Regions from separate parts of the Citrobacter rodentium NBRC 105723 genome, predicted to be linked through region 3. Evidence: predicted binding sites of a transcription regulator. Region 3 holds the regulator's gene; each other region holds the start of a gene.
What was found. The regulator CRP, encoded in region 3, controls carbon source genes, mostly activating them, when cyclic AMP is high. The targets are predictions, from matches to a motif close to ATGTGANNNNNNTCACAT.
Positions count from the first base shown of each region.

Region 1: the regulator CRP is predicted to act here: its motif matches at 1,107-1,124, upstream of K7R23_RS14945 (mannitol dehydrogenase family protein).
Region 2: the regulator CRP is predicted to act here: its motif matches at 1,158-1,175, upstream of aaeR (HTH-type transcriptional activator AaeR).

Region 1 is NZ_CP082833.1:3,176,377-3,178,648, forward strand. It holds gene K7R23_RS14945 (mannitol dehydrogenase family protein) at 1-1,015, opposite strand, end outside; gene uxuA (mannonate dehydratase) at 1,219-2,272, shown strand, end outside.
Region 2 is NZ_CP082833.1:775,590-777,861, reverse strand. It holds gene tldD (metalloprotease TldD) at 1-6, shown strand, start outside; gene aaeR (HTH-type transcriptional activator AaeR) at 211-1,140, opposite strand; gene aaeX (p-hydroxybenzoic acid efflux pump operon protein AaeX) at 1,320-1,523, shown strand; gene aaeA (p-hydroxybenzoic acid efflux pump subunit AaeA) at 1,531-2,272, shown strand, end outside.
Region 3 is NZ_CP082833.1:889,602-891,873, reverse strand. It holds gene K7R23_RS04250 (YccS/YhfK family putative transporter) at 1-795, opposite strand, end outside; gene crp (cAMP-activated global transcriptional regulator CRP) at 848-1,480, opposite strand; gene K7R23_RS04240 (OsmC family protein) at 1,782-2,186, shown strand.

The DNA.
Region 1 (2,272 bases), 2.3 Mb from region 3:
GCGTCGGCGCCTGTTCGTCCATCATCAGGCGAAATGCGGCTTCGCGGAAGGCGCTGTCCTGCATACATTCATTAATATGCCGGAAGCCGGAAAGATAGCCGAGCCAGGCGAGGAACGAGTGGCTGCCGTTCAGCATCCGCAGCTTCATCTCTTCCCAAGGCTGCACGTCGTCGACCATCTGCACGCCCGCGCTTTCCCAGGCCGGACGTCCGGCGACAAAGTTATCTTCAACCACCCACTGGATAAACGGCTCGCAGCTGATGGCGCACGGGTCGGCAACGCCCAGCTGGTCGGTAATTTCCGCCAGCGATTCATCCGTCGCGGCGGGTACTATCCGGTCAACCATCGTGCCGGGAAAGCTGATGCGTTCGCGAATCCATGCGGCCAGCTCAGGAGAGCGCTTTTCCGCCATTCCCAGTACGGCGTTTTTGACCACGTGGCCGTTGTCAGGGATGTTATCGCAGGAGAGGACGGAGAAAGGCGCTAAACCCCGTTCCCGGCGACGGGCCAGCGCTTCAACCAGAATACCGGGCGCGGAGTGCGGGGACTCTGGCGAGTTGAGATCGTGAATAATGCGCTCATTATTCAGATCGAGGGCGCCCGTCGCCGGGTCGATACAGTAACCTTTTTCGGTGATGGTCAGCGAGACGATCGCCACCTGCGGTTCGCAGAATTTTTCAATAATGGCGGCAAGCGAATCCAGCTTCGCGTTCAGACATTCGTTGACCGCGCCGATGATAATCGCCTGATTGCCGTCCGCCCCTTTTTCCAGCACGGTATATAAATGATCCTGTGCGCGGAGCTGGCGCATAAGGACATCGCCGCTGAATAAACTGATCTCGCAAATGCCCCAGTCGCCGCCTTGCGTATTCAGCACCCGGTCAGTCAGCAGCGCCTGGTGGGCGCGGTGAAAAGCGCCAAAGCCAAAATGCACGATACGCGATTTTAGCTGGCTGCGGTCATAGTGCGGCGTGCGGACGCCATCCGGCAGGGTTGCTGAAGCAATTGTTGTCATTTAATAAACACCTGATTAACCGTAAATTAACAGTGTCAGTGTAAAGTTATATGACAACAAATTAAATTGGTAAGCCGAATTATTCCGGGGAATGTGAGCTGGATCAATCAATGATGCGCCCCGGATTGATCGGCAGGCAGAAGCCTGTATGGTAGTCGTCATTAAATGACCCTGTTTTGGTATAACAACTTGTGAGGTGAACAATGGAACAAACCTGGCGTTGGTACGGTCCAAACGATCCGGTATCGCTTGATGATGTGCGTCAGGCTGGCGCAACGGGCGTTGTGACCGCATTGCACCATATTCCAAACGGCGAAGTATGGCCGGTTGAAGAGATCAAAAAGCGTCAGGCGATGCTGGCTGAAAAAGGGCTCACCTGGTCCGTGGTCGAAAGCATTCCTGTGCATGAAGAGATTAAAACCCGCTCCGGACAGTATCAGACCTGGATTGCCAACTACCAGCAGAGCATCCGTAATCTGGCGGCCTGCGGCATTGATACCGTTTGCTACAACTTTATGCCGATCCTCGACTGGACGCGTACCGATCTGGAATACCAGTTGCCGGACGGCTCAAAAGCGCTGCGTTTCGACCAGATCGCCTTTGCCGCCTTCGAGCTGCATATCCTGCAACGAGCAGGCGCAGAAGCGGATTACAGTGAAGAGGAACGGCGTCAGGCGCTGGACTATTTCAACGCCATGAGCGAAGCGGATATCGAAAAGCTGACCCGTAATATTATTGCCGGCCTGCCGGGGGCGGAAGAGGGCTATACCCTCGATCAGTTCCGTGCGCGCCTGGCGGAGTACGACGGCATCAGCAAAGACGATCTGCGTGAAAACATGGCGGTATTCCTGCGCGCGATTGTGCCGGTGGCGGAAGAGGTGGGCGTGCGTCTGGCCGTTCATCCGGACGATCCGCCGCGTCCGATCCTCGGCCTGCCGCGCATTGTTTCAACCATTGAAGATATGCAGTGGCTGAAAGAGACGGTCGACAGCATTAACAACGGATTCACCATGTGCACCGGTTCCTACGGCGTGCGCGCGGATAATGATCTGGTTAAGATGATTGAAACCTTTGGCGATCGCATTCACTTTACGCACCTGCGCGCCACCTGCCGTGAAGAGAATCCGAAAACCTTCCACGAAGGCGCGCACCTGCAAGGGGATGTCGACATGGTCGCCGTAGTGACGGCGATTCTGAGCGAGGAGCAGCGCAGGAAGAAGGCGGGAGATTTACGCCCGATTCCGATGCGTCCTGACC
Region 2 (2,272 bases), 110 kb from region 3:
GCCTGATTAACAGCCCGTATGTGCCGGATGGCAACGCGTTACGCTCTTACTCCATACCCGATAAGTTGTAGGCCCGATAAGCGTCAGCGCCATCGGGCATGGCGCGCCGGCTGGCAACGCGTTCCGCTTTACCCGGCCAGCAATGGCGCATTTACTCCAGGCCCGATAAGCGACAGCGCCATCGGGCAAGGCGCGCCGGCTGACAATCCGTCACTTCTCTTTCCCCCGACCGTACATCCCCTTAAATAACTGCGCCACGTCGACGAAATAATCCGTCAGATAGTTAATCACTACCTGCACCTTGAGCGGCAGCTTGTCTTTCTCGGTGTATAGCGCATAAACCGGTCGCGGATCGGACTGATAGCGGGGCAATAAGATCTCCAGCTCGCCGCGATTGATCTCATTGATCACCCACATCAGCGGTACGTAGGCGACGCCCGCGCCAGCGGTCAGCCAGCGGCTGATGGTCATCGGATCGTTGGTGACAAAACGGCCCTGTGGAATGAGGCGCGTGGAAATGCCTTCCGGGGCGATCAGTTCAAATTCGTTGTCCGGACGCACGCTGTACTCCAGCCAGGAGTGGTTGGCAAGGTCGGCTGGCTTTTCCGGTATACCGTACTGCGCGAGATAGCTTTTGGCGGCGCAGACCACCATCGGCATGGCACCCAGACGGCGGGAAAACAGGCTGGAATCCTGCAACGCGCCCACGCGGATCACCACGTCCAGCCCGTCGGCGATCAGATCCGGCGCCGGGATCCCGGTCACCAGGTTGACCGTCAGGCCGGGATACTCTTTGAGCATTGTTGCCGTCAGTCCGGCGAGGACATTTTGCGCCATCGTTGAAGAACAACCGATACGCAGCGTGCCGATAGGCGTGTTGTTAAACGCATAAAGTTGCTCATGCACATCCTGCACTTCGTGCAGCATCCGCCGACAGCCCTGATAATAAATTTTTCCGGCTTCGGTCAGGCCAATGCTGCGCGTACTGCGGTTCAGCAGCTTTACCTGAAGCTCATCTTCCAGCTTCGCCACGGTCTGGCTGATGGAGGAAACGCTCATTTGTAACTGCCTGGCGGCGGCGGTGAAAGAACCAAACTCCACCACTTTGGCAAACACCGTCATTCGCTTTAATCGTTCCATTATTCACTCTGGCTTAAAAGTGATTTAGATCACATATCATAGATAACAGCATAACAGTTAAGCTAATATATTATTATTCAAATAACGGCTGTGTCGCACTCGCCTGGCTTTCCATGCCCCTCTTCGGTGACACAGACTAAAATATGTATCGCCTGCACTCTCAAAAATTCAAGGTCAACATGAGTCTCTTTCCCGTTATCGTGGTGTTTGGTTTGTCCTTCCCACCGATATTTTTTGAATTGCTTCTGTCACTGGCGATTTTCTGGCTGGTACGTCGGGTGCTGGTGCCCACGGGCATCTATGATTTTGTCTGGCATCCGGCGTTGTTTAATACCGCGCTGTATTGCTGTCTCTTTTACTTAATATCGCGCCTGTTCGTTTGAGGTTGAAGTGAAAACGTTAACAAGAAAACTCTCCCGTACGGCCATTACCCTCGTTCTGGTCATCCTGGCATTTATCGCTATTTTTCGCGCCTGGGTCTATTACACCGAATCGCCGTGGACGCGCGACGCGCGCTTCAGCGCCGACGTGGTTGCCATCGCGCCGGATGTTTCCGGGCTGATTACCCACGTCGAGGTGCATGATAATCAGCTGGTGAAGAAAGATCAGGTGCTGTTTACCATCGACCAGCCGCGCTATAAAAAAGCGCTGGAAGAGGCGGAAGCCGACGTTGCCTACTACCAGGTATTGGCGCAGGAAAAACGTCAGGAGGCCAGTCGCCGTAACCGTCTTGGCGTGCAGGCGATGTCGCGTGAAGAGATAGACCAGGCGAATAACGTGCTGCAAACCGTCCTGCATCAGCTTGCTAAAGCGCAGGCGACCCGCGATCTGGCAAAACTGGATCTTGAGCGTACCGTGATTCGCGCTCCGGCCGACGGCTGGGTGACCAACCTCAACGTCTATACCGGCGAGTTTATCACCCGCGGCTCCACCGCCGTGGCGTTGGTGAAAAAGAACTCCTTCTACGTGCTGGCCTATATGGAAGAGACCAAGCTTGAAGGCGTGCGTCCGGGCTATCGCGCGGAAATTACCCCGCTCGGCAGCAATACGGTGCTGAAAGGTACGGTAGACAGCGTGGCGGCGGGCGTCACCAACGCCAGCAGCACGCGCGACGACAAAGGAATGGCGACCA
Region 3 (2,272 bases):
AATCACCTGCTCCGCATGGCTGCGTTCCACCAGCTTTTGCACCTCTTCCGGCTGGTGCAGGCTGACCGAGATATGCTCCTGCAAATCCAGCGCCTCCTGAAAGGCGCGCAGCATCCGCTTGTAATCATTATTGCGATGCGCCGACAGCATGTGCATCTGCTGATAGCACTGGGTGATCAGGTCAACCGCTTTCTGCTGGCGCGCCAGTAGCGGGGGCAGGGCTTTTTCCGGATCGGCGTGCTGAGTCAGCATACTGTATTTGGCTTCGCAGTAGTCTGCCAGTTCACGATACAGCAGGCTCAGCGACTCGCGCAGCGGCTGTTCGCGCCACAGCCAGAACCAGAACCAGTTAAACAGCCCGTACCATAGCGTGCCCAGCGCATAGATCAGCAGCGGCTCCCAGACCGGCATATTCCCCGCCAGACTGAGGGTAAAAATCGCGGCGATCAGCGACGCGGGAAGCAGGCGGGCGTGGAGCGAACTGATTTCCGCGGTGACGCCGAGGATAAGCGTCAGGACAGTCAGAATGAGCGGCAGCGGCACCGTGCGGGCCAGCAGCAGCTGCATGATCAGACTACAACCGGCGAACAGCGACGCGCCGATTATCAGGCGTTTGAAGAAGCGTTTGTGCGGCGTATCAAGCCCGGCAATATTGCAGCAGGCGGGAACGAGGGAAAAAAGCAGGCCCAGATGGAGCTGGTCGATCAGCAGGCCGACGGCCACGGGCAAACACAGCACCAGCGTCTGACGGAGTGCGTAGTTGATCTCCGGGTGATAAATCAGTCTGCGCCACATCGGTAAAACAAAAACGGCGCGCTACCGGGGTAACGCGCCGTTTCCGACGGGATTAACGCGTGCCGTAAACGACGATGGTCTTACCGTGCGCGGAGATCAGGTTTTGATCTTCCAGCATCTTCAGAATACGACCAACGGTTTCGCGGGAGCAGCCAACGATCTGACCAATCTCCTGGCGCGTGATTTTGATCTGCATACCATCCGGGTGGGTCATGGCATCCGGCTGTTTCGCCAGATTCAGCAGCGTCTGGGCGATACGCCCGGTCACGTCAAGGAAAGCCAGATTGCCGACTTTTTCTGAGGTGACCTGCAGGCGGCGGGCCATCTGGGAAGAGAGGCGCATCAGAATATCCGGGTTGACCTGGATCAGCTGACGGAACTTCTTGTAGGAAATTTCCGCCACTTCACATGCTGTTTTAGCTCGTACCCATGCGCTACGTTCCTGGCCTTCTTCAAACAGGCCCAGTTCGCCAATAAAATCACCCTGATTCAGATAAGAAAGGATCATTTCTTTCCCTTCCTCATCTTTAATCAACACTGCTACCGAGCCTTTCACGATGTAATACAACGTTTCCGCTTTTTCACCCTGGTGAATCAGCGTGCTCTTCGACGGGTACTTATGAATGTGGCAATGAGACAAGAACCATTCGAGAGTCGGGTCTGTTTGCGGTTTGCCAAGCACCATGCGCGATTATCCTCTGTTATAAGCTGTCTCCAGAGCCAGAAAACACCGCTGTCTCTGGGGTTGCAAAAATGTGCTTCCCGCTTCCCGGGAAGAGGCTGTCAATAACGGCAGCAGCCTTTAATATGAAATCCTGTGCATACACAGTACGTCAACGCACCGTAGCATCTCGTCTGTTTTAGCATAGCTTTAGCTGTGTGTCTCCTGGTGTCTCGCTTCAGCATGACGCAGGTCGCCTTCCGTTGCGAGATTTGTCGCGGGCGCGTAATCTGTGGGGAAAATTGCAACATTGGAGTTACGAGATATGCAAGCGCGTGTTAAATGGGTTGAAGGGTTAACCTTCCTCGGCGAGTCGGCTTCCGGGCACCAGATCCTGATGGACGGCAACTCAGGCGATAAGGCCCCCAGCCCGATGGAAATGGTGTTAATGGCCGCTGGCGGTTGCAGCGCCATTGACGTGGTTTCCATTCTGCAAAAAGGCCGTCAGGATGTGACCAACTGCGAAGTGAAGCTGACCTCTGAACGTCGCGAAGAAGCGCCGCGTCTGTTCACCCATATCAATCTGCATTTCATCGTTACGGGTAATGACCTGAAAGATGCCGCAGTGGCGCGGGCGGTCGATCTCTCCGCGGAGAAGTATTGCTCGGTGGCGCTGATGCTGGAAAAAGCGGTAAACATTACCCACTCGTATGAGGTGATTGCGGCTTAGGTTTTGCGCAATCTGTAGGCCATAAGGCGTTAGCCGCCATCCGGCACACTGCCGGGGGCGCTTCGCTTGCCCGGCCTACGTTTGTA